One region of the Actinoplanes sp. NPDC026619 genome, then DNA from elsewhere that is predicted to be linked to it. Evidence: riboswitches for the same ligand, from Rfam matches in the RefSeq annotation. Region 1 holds a riboswitch; the other holds the start of a gene.
The links. Region 1 has a riboswitch for cobalamin ahead of AB0E90_RS34065 (ribonucleoside-diphosphate reductase subunit alpha). Riboswitches for the same ligand answer to the same signal wherever they lie in the genome.

Region 1 (7,765 bases):
GGGCGGCGATCGACGACCACTCCGGCAGGGTGGCTCGGCAGGCCGCCTGGGCCAGCGCGGTGACGAAGCCGGCCGCCAGGATCGCCAGCAGGATGGTCGGCCAGAGGATCAGCCGGCCGGGGGTGCGGCTGCCGTCGAAGCCGGGCACGTAGAGGTAGATCAAGCGGTAGAGCGGGCCGTTGGTGCCGAGCGCGCACAGGATCCCGGCCAGCGTGCCGACGAACAGGAACAGGCGCTGCCGCAGTGACCAGACCGACAGGAACAGGCCGCCGAAGGCAAGGAAGTAGAGCACGAAGCCGCAGAGCATCACCTTCTCGTTGTCGGCGTTGCCCAGCGCGGCCCGGGCGTCGTTGTGCAGCCAGCCGAGGGGCAGCGAGAACAGCGGGGCGACGATCAGGCTGCGCGGGGTCGGGGAGAACGCGGCGACGTAGTCCCAGGAGCGGGACACGTTCGGGAACAGCTCGCGGACCTGCTGGTAGGCGTACGCGAAATAGCCGGTGACCGCGGCGAAGAACAGGCCGCCGGCCAGGTCGCCGAGGACCAGTGTGCGGCCGAGGGCCGGGCGGCCGGTGATCAGCCAGGCGATCGTGGCGGTCAGGCAGGCGGCGGCGAGCATGTAGACGAAGCCGAGCCCGATGCCGAAACCGAGGCTGACCTGCCAAGCCGCGACCAGCCAGCCGGCGACCGCCCAGCCCGGCCGGACTCGGTCGCGCAGGTAGCCGCGGGTCAGCGACCACCCGTGGCCACGGGCGAGCATCGCGAACGCGAGGGTGATGCCGCCGGTGGACAGGATGTTCAGGTGGCCGACGTGGCCGTACCGCCAGGGCGCGTAGGCGAGGGCGGCGCCGGCCACCGCGCCGGCCACCCGGTTGGCGCCGAGCTGGCGCACGAGGGCGTAACCGCCGAGGAAGGCCAGCGCGAAGGCCAGCACGAACAGGATGTTGTAGCGCAGGACGGCGGCGTCGACGCCGTGCCCGATCAGCCCGGCGGGGACGTACCCGAAGAGGCTGTCGTTGAGCGCCAGGCCGTACGTGTTGGGGTAGAACGCGTTGGTGTCCCAGAAGCCGCGCAGGTTGTGCAGCAGCGCGTGCCCGTCCCAGGCGACCAGCCAGGCCTGCGCGGTCGTGTCGCCGCCGTCGCCGACGATGGTGTGCACCGGGTCGCCGATGGTCGCCGGTTTGACACCCCCGTAGACCAGATCCTTGGCGTACGGCGGGATCAGCCAGATCATGGCGATCGCGAGCAGCACCGACCCGACGGCGGCGGCGGTCAGCTCCCGGCCCTTGACCGAGGGTTTCTTGGCGACATCGGACAACGCGTTCCCCCGCACGTTGAGATCCCGGCAAAACGAGTGACGCTAACACGTCACTCGCATCTTTATAGAAGCACCTCGATGTCAGGCCGGCGAGCGACACGCCGTACACATCATGTGGTGTTGCTCTTTCCTTCCCTTGCCCATATATAGTGATCGCCGCAGCTGGTTCGGCCACCGTCCACGGTAGTCGAGGCAACAGGGAACCCGGTGTGAATTCGGGACTGCCCCGCAGCGGTAAGTGGGAACGAAAGCCGTCATCAGCACTGGGCCCCGGCCTGGGAAGCGACGGCCGGTAGGCAAGAACGAGCGCCCACGAGTCCGAAGACCTGCCAGCGCGCCGCACGCCGACCGGTGTGCGGCGGTCGAAGGCCGCGTGGGACGGCCGACGCCATCAGCCGGGCTGAGCCTGCCCGGCGGCGTCCTCCTGCGCGTCCGGCGTGACGAGGGGACGGGAATGACGACGACGCAGGAAACCACCGTGCCGGAACAGCGGCGGCACGTGATGCAGGTGCGCAAGCGCAACGGCGATCTGGAATCGGTCGACGTCAACAAGATCGTGAAGGCGGTCGAGCGCTGGGTCGGCGATCTCGACGAGGTCGACCCGCTGCGGGTGGCGACCAAGACGATCAGCGGGCTCTACGACGGAGCGACCACGGCTGAGCTGGACAAACTGTCCATTCAGACGTCGGCGGAGCTGATCGGCGAGGAGCCGCAGTACTCCAAGCTGGCGGCGCGACTGCTGGCCGCGTACGTCGAGAAAGAAGTTCGTCTTCAGGAGATCGCGTCGTTCAGCCAGTCGATCCGCTACGGCCATGAGAACGGGCTCATCGGCGATGCGACGGCCGCTTTCGTCCGGCGTAACGCGCGCAAGCTCGACGACGCCGTCGACGAGGACCAGAACCTGCGGTTCGAGTACTTCGGGCTGCGCACCGTCGCCGACCGTTACCTGCTGCGGCACCCGGTCAGCCGGCTGGTCGTGGAGACGCCGCAGTACTGGCTGCTGCGGGTCGCGTGCGGCCTGTCGGAGACGCCGGCCGAGGCGATCGGCTTCTACCGCCTGATGTCGTCGCTGGCCTATCTGCCCAGCTCACCCACCCTGTTCAACGCCGGCACCCGGCACACCCAGATGTCCTCCTGCTTCCTGGTCGACTCCCCCAGGGACGAGCTCGACTCGATCTACGAGCGCTACCACCAGGTCGCCAAACTTTCGAAATTCTCCGGCGGGATCGGCATTTCGTGGTCGCGGATCCGCGGCCGGGGCGCGCTGATCCGCGGCACGAACGGCAAGTCCAACGGCATCGTCCCGTTCCTGAAGACCCTCGACGCGGGCGTGGCGGCGGTCAATCAGGGCGGCCGGCGCAAGGGCGCGGCCTGCGTCTACCTGGAGCCGTGGCACCCGGACGTCGAGGAGTTCCTGGAGCTGCGCGACAACACCGGCGAGGATTCCCGGCGTACTCATAATCTGAATCTGGCGAACTGGATCCCGGACGAGTTCATGCGCCGGGTCGAGGCCGACGGCGACTGGTCGCTGATCGACCCGTCCGACGCCCCGGAGCTGCCCGATCTCTACGGCGAGGCGTTCGACGAGGCTTATCGCCAAGCGGAAAAGAAGGCGGTCAAAACCGTCAAGGCCCGGGAGTTGTACGGGCGGATGATGCGCACCCTGGCCCAGACCGGCAACGGCTGGATGACGTTCAAGGATCCGTCGAACCGGCTGTCCAACCAGACCGGCGAGCCCGGCAACACCATTCACCTGTCGAACCTGTGCACCGAGATCCTCGAGGTCAACAGCGACGACGAGACCGCCGTGTGCAACCTCGGCTCGATCAACCTCGGTGCGCACCTGACCGAGGGCGGCGTCGACTGGGACAAGCTGCGCGCGACGGTCCGCACCGCGGTGGTCTTCCTGGACCGGGTGATCGACATCAACTACTACCCGTCGACGCAGGCGGCCACCTCGAACCCGCGGTGGCGGCCGGTCGGGCTCGGGCTGATGGGCCTGCAGGACGCGTTCTTCGCACTGGGGCTGCCGTTCGACTCCGCGGCGGCGAAGGAGCTTTCCACCCGCGTACAGGAAGAAATTTTCCTTACCGCCCTGGAATCCAGCGTGGAGCTGGCGTCGCGGTTCGGGCCGCATCCGGCCTACTCGGAGACCCGCGCGGCCCGGGGTGACCTGCACCACGACCTCTGGGGCGCCACCGCGGAGCAGACCGGGCGCTGGGCGGCTCTCAAAGCTCGCATCGCCGAGCATGGCCTGCGCAACTCGTTGATGATCGCCATTGCCCCGACCGCCACCATCGCTTCCATCGCCGGTTGCTACGAGTGCATCGAGCCGCAGGTGTCCAACCTGTTCAAGCGCGAGACGATGTCCGGCGAGTTCCTTCAGATCAACAACTATCTGGTACGCGAACTGAAGGCTCGCGGCCTCTGGACCGCGGCGATCCGTGAGCAGATCAAGCGGGCCGAGGGTTCCGTGCAGGGCATCGCCGGCCTGCCCGCCGACGTGCGCGAGATCTTCCGCACCGCGTGGGAGCTGCCGCAGAAGGCGCTGATCGACCTGGCCGCCGCCCGAGCGCCGTACATCGACCAGTCGCAGTCGCTGAACCTGTTCATGAGCGCGCCGACCATCGGCAAGGTCTCCTCGATGTACCTGTACGCCTGGAAGGCCGGCCTGAAGACCACGTATTACCTGCGCTCGCGGCCTGCGACGCGCATTCAGCAGGCCACGGTGGCGGTCACGCCTGTCTCGGTGGCGACCCTCCCGGTGGTCTCCGACGAGGAAGCCCTGGCCTGTTCCCTGGAAAACCCCGAGAGCTGCGAGGCCTGCCAGTGACCACTCTTCCCGCCCGCACGCAGATGCTGCTCGACCCCGGCATGGACCTGACGCTGCGGCCGATGCGCTACCCGCACTTCTTCGACCGCTTCAAGGACGCGATCAAGAACACCTGGACCGTCGAGGAGGTCGACCTGCACGGTGACCTCGCCGACCTGGCCAAGCTGTCGGCCGCCGAGCAGCACCTGGTCTCCCGGCTGGTCGCGTTCTTCGCCACCGGCGACACGATCGTCGCCAACAACCTGGTGCTCAACCTCTATCAGCACGTCAACTCGCCGGAGGGCCGGCTCTATCTCTCCCGGCAGCTGTTCGAGGAGGCCGTGCACGTCCAGTTCTACCTGAACCTGCTCGACACCTACGTGCCGGATCTCGACGAGCGCACCGCGGCCTTCGCGGCGGTGGAGAACATCCCGTCGATCGCCCGCAAGGCCGAGTTCTGCTTCAAGTGGATCGACTCGATCTACTCACTCCGGGAACTGCGCAGCCGCGACGACCGCCGGGCGTTCCTGCTCAACGTGATCTGCTTCGCCGCGTGCATCGAGGGCCTGTTCTTCTACGGCGCCTTCGCGTACGTCTACTTCCTGCGCTCCCGCGGCGTGCTCCAGGGCCTGGCGTCCGGCACCAACTGGGTGTTCCGCGACGAGAGCATGCACATGGCGTTCGCGTTCGACGTGGTCGACACGGTCCGCGCCGAGGAGCCGGACCTGTTCGACGACACCATGATCCAGCAGGTGAAGGACATGCTGGCCGAGGCGGTCGAGTGCGAGGTCCAGTTCGCCGCCGACCTGCTCGAACAGGGCGTCTCCGGGATGAGCCTGGGCGACATGCGGGAATACCTGCAGCACGTGGCCGACCGGCGGCTGGCCCAGCTCGGCATCGACCCGCTCTACGAAAGCAAGAACCCGTTCGCGTTCATGGAGCTGCAGGACGTCCAGGAGCTGTCGAACTTCTTCGAGCGCCGCGTCTCGGCGTACCAGATGGGAGTCTCCGGAAGCGTCAGCTTCGACGACGACTTCTGACCCCCTGACCGGGCGGGCTTACCGCCTGAGCACGGCCTGCCACTGCTGACGCCGGACGTCGTCCGGCGTCAGCACGCAGTCGCCACACGTGCCGCCGCCGGGTATCCGGTAATACAGACAACAGTTACGGCGTACGAGGAACCAGCGCGCTCGTTCCATATCCGGCCGCACCAGCTCCGCGGTCCCGCGCAACGGCGCCAGGTCCAGCACCCGCTCGACGACCGCCGCGGCCCGCTCGGCGGCCTGCCGGGGAGCATTGCCGGCGATCATTCCGGCCGCGCCGCCCAGCGCCGAGGCCACGTTCCCCCACAGCACCTGCGGGGACAGCGCGAACCGCGCTCGGTAGACCTCGAGGATCGGCTCGACCAATCCGCGGACAGCCGTCCGGTTGAGTGCCTCCGCTGCGTCCTGACCAGCGCTCTCGACAGCGGTCAGGCCTTGGAACGCGATCGGGACCGGGCCGCCGGCGACCGGCCGCCACCACATCCGCGCCGGGTCCGGGGCCGGGAGAGCACCGGCGACGGCGTCGGCGGCCAGCAGCGGTGAGAGCAGCCGCGACGCCAGACCGAGGAACGTGATCGAGGCGACCTCGCGCTCGCCGATGTCGTCGCGGCCCCGCCCGGACATCCGGATCAGGGTCTGCCGGCCGGTCTCGACCCGCTCCGCGATCACGTCGGCGTCCAGCAGATCGGCGAACGGCCGCCACCCGGGCTTGCCGTCGAACGGCTGCCACGCGAAGTAAGGCCCGAGCCGGGCAGCGGCGGCCAGCCCCGGTTCCGCGTCGATCGGCACAATCTCACCCTACGCGGGCAGCGCGCCCTGACCGAGCCGGTGCTGTTGGCGGCCGCGCGGTCCGGCGTCCGGCTCGTGGACTCGGCGAGCCTGGCCTGGTGGGCCGGGATGCAACGACGCTGATCGCCCCGGCACCACGGCCCGGCCTATCGGAGAAGGACCAGCTTGCCGCGGTTGTGGCTGGTGGCGCTGCGTTCCTGGGCCCGGCCCGCCTCGGTGTCCACCGCCCTGGTCGAGCGGCTGCGCCGAGTTCGCCGAGCGGTGGGACCGGCACGAGGTGGCGGTCCGCCCGCAGAACCGGCTGCGCCTGCAGCACCCGACGGTCGGCCTGCTGGAGTTCGACTCGGAGACGCTCTCGACCTCCAGCGAGGACCAGCGGCTGGTCCTGCTCACCGCGCCGCCCGGCACCCCGACCGCTAGTTACCTCGAGGTGCTGCGCGTGGTCGGGCAGAAGACCTTCACCTGAGGGCCAGCAGCCGCTTCTCGGCCAGCCCGAGCACGGTGTCGCTGAGCTTCCCGAGCGCGGCGAGCAGCACGATCGCCAGCAGCATCACGTCGGTGCGGCCGGTGTTCTGGCTGTCGATCAGCAGGAAGCCGAGACCCATCGACGAGGCGATCAGCTCCGCGGCCACCAGGAACAGCCAGCCCTGGGCCAGGCCGAGCCGCAGCCCGGACAGGATGCCGGGGGTCGCCGCCGGGAACAGCACGGTGGCGACCAGCCGCAGGCCGGACCGGCCATACGCGTGGCCGACCTCGACCAGATGCGGGTCGACGTGGGCCAGCGCCGCCGACACCGTGGTGTAGACCGGGAAGAACGCGCCGATCGCCACCAGCACGATCTTCGGGGTCTCGCCGATGCCGAGCCAGAGCAACAGCAACGGCACCCAAGCCAGCGACGGTACGGCGCGGAGCGCCTGGATGGTGGGCGAGATCGCGGCTTTTATCGTCGGGTACAGGCCGACCAGCGCGCCCAGCGCCAGCCCGAGGGCGGCGCCGGCGGCGAACCCGATCAGGACCCGCTGGGTGCTGATCGCCACGTGATGCCACAGCTCGCCCCGCCCGGCCAGCTCACCGAACGCGGCCGCCACCTCCCCCGGCGGCAGCAGCTGAGCGGCCGAGTAGACCCCCGAGGCGGCCAGCAACTGCCAACCCCCGAGAAGCAACAGCGGCAGGAGTACGCCGATGGCGCCACGCGGAAATCGGCGCCGGACCGGGTTCTCCTGGTCGACGGCGGCCCGCACCTTTTCGGCCAGGCTCACGTGGCGCTCCGCGCGGCGGCGAACCGCGGTTCCAGCAGGGTGCCGATGGCGTCACGGGCGGCCTGTTCGCTCTTGACGTTCCGGTCCGCGACCAGCACCGGCAGGATCTTCTCGAAGACGTCACGCTGCGCGGCGCCGGGGACCGGGTCGACATCCAGACGCGTACGCTCGCTCAGCACCGTCTTCGCGACGGCCGGCGAAATCTTCGCTTCCCGCGCGTACAACTCAATCGCTTGATCGGGGTTGTCCTGGATCCAGCGGCGAGCCTTCTCATAGGCGTTGACGACCGCCTGGGCGAGGTCCGGGTGCGCCGCCAGAAAAGACTCCCGAGCATTGAGTACGACGTAGGAGTTGAACGCCACGTTGCGGTAGATCAGCTTCGACCCGGCGTCGGTCTCGCTCTGCGCCATCAGTGGGTCCAGCCCCGCCCACGCGTCCACCTGGCCGCGTTCCAGGGCGGTCCGGCCGTCGGCGTGCTGCAGGTTGACCACCGTCACGTCGGCCGGCTTCAGCCCGGCCTCATCCAGGGCCCGGAGCAGGAAGAAGT
Region 2 (7,765 bases), on a different contig from region 1:
GCGGCCTGCCGGGAGAACGGCGACCGGGTCGTCGCGGTCAGCCTCAGCGCGTTCCTGCACGCGCTGGTGCCGCTCGACAAGAGCGGCAATCCGCTCGGGCCGCTGGTCACCTGGGCCGACGCCCGCTCCGGTGACCAGTGCGACCGGATCCTCGCGGCCGGGCGGTCCCGTTCACTGCAGGCCCGCACCGGCACGCCGGTGCACCCGATGTCGCCGCTGACCAAGCTGGCCTGGTGGCGCGACAACGACCCGGCCACGCTGCGGGACACCCCGCGGTGGGGCGGGGTCAAGGAGCTGATCCTGGCCGCCCTCACCGACGAGCCGTTCCTGCTCGACCTGTCGCTGGCGTCCGGCACCGGTCTCTACGACATCCACGCCCGGGGCTGGGATGCCGAGGCGCTCCAGATCGCCGGCGTCAGTGCCGGGCAGCTCGCCGAGGTCGTGCCCACCACGACCGTCCTGCGGCTCAAGGCCGGGCTCGCCGGGCTCCCGGACGGCACCCCGCTGATCATCGGGGCGGCCGACGGGCCGCTCGCCAACCTCGGTGTCGGCGCCACCCCGGCCGGAGTGGCGGCCATCTCGCTCGGCACCTCCGGCGCCCTGCGCACGGTCGTCGACCGGCCCACCTCCGACGAGAACGGCCGGCTGTTCTGCTACGCGCTCACCGAGGACCGGTGGGTCATCGGCGGGGCGGTCAACAACGCCGGATCCGTCGTGCGGTGGGCCGGGCAGAGCTTCGCGGCCGGATTCGAACGGCCCGGCGCCGAAGGGGAGGACGCCGACGAGCGCGACGCCGCCCTGCTGATGGAGGCGCAGAGCGCGCCGCCCGGCAGCGACGGACTGCTGTGCCTGCCCTACCTGCTCGGCGAGCGGGCGCCGTGGTGGCGGTCGGGGCTGCGGGGCGCCTACCTCGGGCTGCGCCGCGAGCACGGGCGGGCCCACCTCGTGCGCTCCGCGGTCGAAGGGGTCTGCCAGCAGCTGGCGCTGGTCAAGGACTCGTTCGACTTCCCGGTCACGCAGGTCCGGGCCACCGGCGGCGCGGTGGCGTCCGAGCTGTGGATCGGGGTGCTCGCCGCCACCCTCGATCTGCCGGTCGCGGTCGCCGACACTCCGGAGGGCACCGCCCTCGGCGCCTGCCTGCTCGGCTGGCATGCCGTCGGCCAACTGCCCGACCTCGACCATGCGGCCGCGCTCATCCCGATCGGCGAACCGACCGTGCCCGATCCGGCGAACGCCGCCCTCTATGCCCGGCTGCGGCCCCTCATCGAGAAGTCCGCGCTCGCCATGCTCGACACCGTCAAAGAGCTCGATCGGCTCGCCCCGCCGCCGACGCCTGCGATTCCCGTCACCGACGGCCGCGTTGACGCCGCACACAGCGGTGAGAAAGCATGACGGTCGAGCGGTAGCGGAGGAACCCGGTGGAAATCCGGGACGGTCCCGCCATTGTGACCGGGTAGCGATCCCTATCCGGGAGTCAGAGACTCCGTCCGCTCGTGTCACCGGCGCGTGGGCGTGGACACCCGCGCAGAAGGGATCTTTGTGACGCCGTACCCGTTCTCCGCCGTGGTCGGGCTCGCCGATCTTCGGCTCGCCCTGCTGCTCAACTCCGTCTCGCCGCACGTCGGCGGGGTTCTCGTCCGAGGCGAAAAAGGCACTGCCAAGAGCACTGTCGTACGCGCTCTCGCGTCCCTGCTCCCGCCGGTCGACGTGGTTCGCGGTTGCCGCTTCGCCTGCGACCCGGGCGCGCCCGACCCGCTCTGCCCGGACGGGCCACACGCGCCCGACTCGCCGGCGCACTCCCGCCCGGCCGCCCTCGTCGAGCTCCCGGTCGGCGCCACCGAGGACCGGGTGGTGGGCACGCTGGACATTCAGCGGGCGCTGGCCGACGGGGTCAAGGCGTACGAGCCGGGACTGCTCGCGGCGGCACACCGCGGGATTCTGTACGTCGACGAGGTCAACCTGCTCCCCGATCACCTCGTCGACCTGCTGCTCGACGCGGCCGCGATGGGGCGGGCGCACGTCGAGCGGGACGGGGTGTCGGTCAAACACGCCGCCCGGTTCCTGCTCGTCGGCACGATGAACCCGGAGGAGGGCGAGCCCCGGCCGCAGCTGCTCGACCGGTTCGGGCTGGTCGTCACGGTCAGCGCGCCCCGGGACGCGGGGGACCGCGCCGAGGTCGTGCGCCGCCGGCTGGCCTACGAGGCCGATCCGGACGCGTTCGCGGCTCGCTTCGCCGGCGACGAGCTGGCGCTGGCGGCCCGGATCGTGGCCGCCCGTCAGCACCTTCCGCGGGTGGTGCTGCCGGATGGCGAGCTCGATCGGATCGCCCGGGTGTGCCTCGCCTACGGCGTCGACGGGATGCGGGCCGACATCGTGGTGGCCCGGTGCTCGGTGGCGCTCGCGGCCTGGCACGGGCGGGATGTCGTCACCGCTGATGACGTGCGGGACGCGGCTCGGCTGGCGCTGCCGCACCGGCGGCGCAAGGATCCGCTCGATCCGCCGGGGACCGATGAGGAACGCCTGGAAGATGCGCTGTCGCAGGCCGAGCCGCCGCCGTCGCCGCCTTCCGAGGATGACGACCCGGAGCCGGATGGTGGGGGATCGCCTCCGCCGCCCTCGTCCGGGCCGGATGGAGGACCGCCTCCGCCCCCCTCGTCCGGGCCGGATGGTGGCGCGCCCGGTCAGCCTCCCTCCGACGCCGGCCTTGATACCCCGGACGCAGGGGACAAATCGGGTGCCGGGATGGCGCCGGCCGCTGCGGCCGGGAACGCCTATCGCACCCGTACGCTCAAGATCGCTGCTCGTGGCACCGGCGGGCATGCCGGTCGCCGGTCGCCGTCGATCGCCCGCCGCGGCCGGGTGATCGGCTCCCGGGTTCCGGTCGGCAAGCTCGGCGGGGCGCCGCATCTGCCCGCCACCCTGCGGGCCGCGCTGCACCGCGGCGACCGGTTCGCGCAGGCCGGTGGGCGGCTTGTTCAGCCCCGTGATCTGCGGGAGGCCGTCCACGTCGGACGTGAGGCCAACCTCGTCCTGTTCGTGGTGGACGCCTCCGGGTCGATGGCCGCGCGCCGCCGGATGACCGTGGTCAAGACCGCGGTGCTGTCGCTGCTGCGCGACGCCTACCAGCGGCGGGACCGGGTCGGGATGATCACGTTCCGCGGGCACGACGCCGAGCAGGTGCTGCCGCCGACCTCCAGCCACGAGGTCGGGGTGATGCGGCTCGCCGCCCTGAAGACCGGCGGCCGCACGCCGCTCGCGGCCGGGCTCCGCACCGCCGCCGCCACCATCGCCACCGAGCGCCGCCGCGATCCGCGCCGGCGGCCGCTGCTGATCATCGTCACCGACGGCCGCGCCACCAGCGGGCCGGACCCGGTGCTGATGGCGCCCGCCCTGGCCGGCGTCGCGACGGTGGTCGTCGACTGCGAGTCCGGTCCGGTGCGCCTCGGCCTGGCCCGGCGGCTGGCCACCGCGCTCGACGCCGACCTGATGCCCCTCGACCAACTCGAAGCCGGCGCCGCCACGGCCCCGGGGAGGGCTGCCTGATGCCGCAGGGGAAGGTCGACGTCGTACCGAACGATGGGCTCACCACCCGGCAGCGTCGCCGGCAGGCCGTGCTTGCCGTGCACACCGGGCATGGCAAGGGGAAGTCGACGGCCGCGTTCGGGATGGCGCTGCGGGCATGGAGCGCCGGGTGGCCGGTCGGGGTGTTCCAGTTCGTCAAGTCGGAGAAGTGGCGGGTCGGCGAGGAGTCGGCGCTCAAGGCGCTCGGCCAGATGCCCGGCGGAGCGCCGGTGACCTGGCACAAGATGGGCGAGGGCTGGTCGTGGATCCAGCGGGCCGGCACCGAGCGCGACCACGCCGCCGAGGCCGTCGAGGGCTGGGCGCAGATCAAGCGGGACATCGCCGCGGAGACCTACCGGTTCTATGTGCTCGACGAGTTCACCTACCCGATGAAGTGGGGCTGGGTCGACGTGGACGACGTGGTGGCCACCCTCACCGACCGGCCCGGCACGCAGCATGTGGTGATCACCGGGCGGGACGCGGCGCCGGCCCTGCTGGACGCGGCCGACCTGGTGACCGAGATGACGAAGGTGAAGCATCCGATGGACGCCGGCCGCAAGGGACAGCAGGGCATCGAGTGGTGATGATCCCCCGGGTCGTGATCGGCGCGCCCGCGTCGGGTCACGGCAAGACGACCGTGGCCACCGGGCTGCTGGCGGCCTACGCCCGGCGCGGGATGACGGTCGCGCCGTTCAAGGTCGGTCCCGACTACATCGACCCCGGCTACCACGCCCTCGCCGCCGGTCGCCCCGGCCGCAACCTCGATCCGGTGCTGGCCGGCGAGCACCGGATCGCGCCGCTGTTCGCGCACGGTTCGGCCGGCGCGGAGCTGGCCGTCGTCGAGGGCGTGATGGGCCTCTACGACGGCCGCACCGGCGCCGGCGACACCGGTTCGACCGCCCAGGTCGCCGAGCTGCTGAGCGCGCCGGTGATCCTGGTCGTCGACGCGGCTGCCCAGGGCCGGTCGATCGCCGCGCTGGTGCACGGTTTCCGCAGCTTCGGCAGCGTGCGGCTGGCCGGGGTGATCCTCAACCGGGTCGGCTCGGACCGGCACGAGTCGCTGCTGCGCGAGGCGTGCGAGGAGGTCGGCACGCCGGTGCTGGGCGCGCTGCGCCGGGCCGACGCGGTGGCCGCACCCTCCCGCCACCTGGGTCTGGTGCCGGCCGCCGAACGCCGGGCCGAGGCACGGGCCTCGGTGGACGCCCTGGCCGCACTGGTCGCCGCGTCGGTCGACCTCGACGAGGTAGCCGTGATCGCGCGTTCCGCGCCGGCTCTGTCGGTGACGCCGTGGAGCCCCGAGAGCGCGCTCGAGACGGCCGGCTTGGATTTGAGCGGGCCGCAGGGTGCGAGAGGCGTCCGGCCGGTGATCGCGATCGCCGGTGGGCCGGCCTTCTCGTTCTCCTACGCGGAGACGCCGGAGCTGCTGACGGCGGCGGGCGCCGACGTGGTGACGGTCGATCCGCTGCGGGACGAAAAACTGCCGGCCGGAACGCGCGGCCTGGTGGTCGGTGGCGGCTTCCCCGAGGTGTACGCGGCGGAGCTCTCCGCCAACGAGCCCCTGCGCCTGGCCGTGGCGTCGCTGGCCGCGGTCGGCGGCCCGATCGTGGCCGAGTGCGCCGGCCTGCTCTGGCTGTGCCGCACCCTCGACGACGCCCCGATGTGCGGCGTCCTCGACGCCGACGCCGCGATGACCCCCACCCTGACCCTGGGTTACCGCGACGCCGTCGCCCTGTCGGACAGCCCGCTCGCCCCGGCCGGCACCCGGGTGACCGGCCACGAGTTCCACCGCACGACCGTCCATCCTCGATCCGGCCTGCTGCTGTCGCCCGCGGGCGGCGCCGCCTGGCAGTGGCGCGGCGCCGACCCGGAGGGCTTCGCCACCCCCGCCGTGCACGCCTCCTACCTGCACCTGCACTGGGCCGGCGCCCCGTCACTGGCCAGCAACGTGGTGGCGGCGGCTTCCACACCGCGGTGAGCCTGGTCGTCGGGCTGGGGGCTCGGGCAGGGAAGCCGATGCCGGAGCTCGCCGACGCGGTCGGACGGGCGCTCGCCGAGGCCGGGGCCGACTGGGGTGACGTGCGGGTGCTGGCCACTCTTGATCGGCGGGCGGCCGAGGACGGCGTGCGGGAGCTGGCCGCGACGCACGGGTGGGAGCTGGTTTCGTTCGTGGCGGCGGAGCTCGGTGCTCACGACGTACCCCATAAGAGCGAAAGAATCGCCGCCGCCGTAGGCACCCCCAGCGTCGCGGAAGCGGCGGCACTCGCCGCCGCCGGACCGGGGGCCGAGCTCGTCTTGCCCAAGCGGGTGTACTCCGGGGTGGTCGTGGCGGTGGCCGCTACACCCGCGGTGTGATCTTGCGGTGCTGGATCTGCGCCGGTCGCGGTAAGGGTTTTCCCCTGTTTCACCAGCTGGGGGTGGGCGGAGCGGGACGGCACTCATAGACTTCCGCCGATATATCGACTATCGGAGGTGCAACGTGCTGGTCCGATACCGGGCTCTGCTGGCCGCCGCCATCCTGGCTGCCGGTGTGGCCCTCTTCGCCGTGGTGACGACGCCACCCGCGTCGGCCGCGGTGAGCTACCGAGTGCTGTTCGACAACACCAAGGCCGAGACGGCGGGCAACGCCGACTGGATCATCAGCACGTCCCAGCCCGATCCGCTGAGCCAGAACTCCAGCCCGACCTCGGAGACGTCCTGGACCGGCGCGCTGTCGGCGTGGGGCGTCGGGCTGCAGCGCACCGGGAAGTACAGCCTCAAGACCCTGCCGAGCGGGAACACCATCACGTACGGCGGGTCCGGCGCGCTCGACCTCGCCAACTTCGACGTCTTCGTGATGCCGGAGCCGAACGTGCTGCTCAGCACGGCCGAGAAGACCGCGATCATGAAGTTCATCCAGGCCGGCGGCGGTTTCTTCCTGATCGTCGACCACGCCGGCAGCGACCGGAACAACGACGGTTACGACTCGGTCGAGATCGCCAACGACCTGCTCACCAACAACGGCGTGGACAACACGTCGCCGTTCGGGTTCAGCATCGACACCAACGACATCTCCAGCGAGAACCCGGTCGCGATCAGCAGCAGCACCGACCCGGTGGTCAACGGGCCGTACGGCCAGGTCACCGGCAGCATCATCCGCGACGGCAGCACCCAGACGCTGAACAAGACGGCCAACTCCAGCGTCAAGGGCCTGGTGTGGCGGACCAGTTCCAGTCAGACCGGCACCACCGGGGCGTTCTTCACGACCAGCACGTTCGGGTCGGGGCGGGTGGCGGTGTGGGGCGACAGCTCGCCGATCGACGACGGGACGGGGCAGTCCGGCAACACGCTCTACGACGGCTGGAACGACACCGCCGGCAGCAATGCGGAGCTGGCCCTGAACGCCACCGAGTGGCTGGCCGGAACCGGGACGTCGACGCCGACCACGTCCCCGACCACCGCGCCGACTCCTGGCGGCTCGTGCACCAGCACGCAGCTGTTCGGCAACACCGGCTTCGAGTCGGGGGCGACCACCTGGACCGCCACCTCGGGCGTGATCACCAACTCGTCGTCGCAGGCCGCGCACGCCGGCTCCTACAAGGCCTGGCTCGACGGCTACGGCAGCACGCACACCGACACGCTGTCGCAGACGGTGACGATTCCATCGGGGTGCAGCGGCGCGACGCTGAGCTTCTGGCTGCACATCGACACCGACGAGACAACCACGACGACGGTGTACGACAAATTGACCGTTGCCGCCAAGGGCTCGACGCTGGCGACATACTCGAACTTGAACGCCGCTTCCGGATATGTCCAGAAATCCGTGGTGATTTCAGGTTCGGGCAGCACCACCGTCACCTTCACCGGTGCCGAGGGCAGTCAGATCCAGACGTCCTTCGTCCTCGACGACGTGACGCTGACGCCGACGGCGTGAGCCAAGCCACTTTTCCAGGAAATGGGCCCCTCGCTACGCATGCGAGAGGCCTACTTCCTGGAAACAGGCCGTGGGGCCAGGCGGAGCCCAGCCGGCCCGAGAAGCTAGTGATCCACGGGGAGGCCGGAGACGGCCCAGCTCTGGTTCGCGGTCGCGGCAAGCGTGAAGTTCACGGTCCCGCCCCGCTGCGCGAACGACTCCGGCAGCCACGACTTACCGAGGGTGCGGCCGTTCAGCGTCACCCTCTGCACGTACGTCTCGGTGGAGTCGGCGTTGATCGTGAGCCGGACCCCG

Region 2: another riboswitch for cobalamin. It lies ahead of AB0E90_RS43520 (magnesium chelatase subunit D family protein); the one in region 1 lies ahead of AB0E90_RS34065 (ribonucleoside-diphosphate reductase subunit alpha).

What each region holds. Positions count from the first base shown of each region.
Region 1 covers NZ_JBEZYA010000019.1:32,001-39,765, reverse strand. The annotation lists gene AB0E90_RS34070 (hypothetical protein) at 1-1,330, opposite strand, end outside; cobalamin riboswitch at 1,462-1,664, shown strand; gene AB0E90_RS34065 (ribonucleoside-diphosphate reductase subunit alpha) at 1,770-4,148, shown strand; gene AB0E90_RS34060 (ribonucleotide-diphosphate reductase subunit beta) at 4,172-5,167, shown strand; gene AB0E90_RS34055 ((2Fe-2S)-binding protein) at 5,186-5,959, opposite strand; gene AB0E90_RS34050 (hypothetical protein) at 6,237-6,425, shown strand; gene AB0E90_RS34045 (ABC transporter permease) at 6,418-7,218, opposite strand; gene AB0E90_RS34040 (aliphatic sulfonate ABC transporter substrate-binding protein) at 7,215-7,765, opposite strand, start outside.
Region 2 covers NZ_JBEZYA010000032.1:96,224-103,988, reverse strand. The annotation lists gene AB0E90_RS43525 (gluconokinase) at 1-1,392, shown strand, start outside; cobalamin riboswitch at 1,376-1,503, shown strand; gene AB0E90_RS43520 (magnesium chelatase subunit D family protein) at 1,540-3,543, shown strand; gene cobO (cob(I)yrinic acid a,c-diamide adenosyltransferase) at 3,543-4,145, shown strand; gene AB0E90_RS43510 (cobyrinate a,c-diamide synthase) at 4,145-5,536, shown strand; gene AB0E90_RS43505 (cobalamin biosynthesis protein) at 5,533-5,913, shown strand; gene AB0E90_RS43500 (hydrolase) at 6,038-7,471, shown strand; gene AB0E90_RS43495 (glycoside hydrolase family 92 protein) at 7,576-7,765, opposite strand, start outside.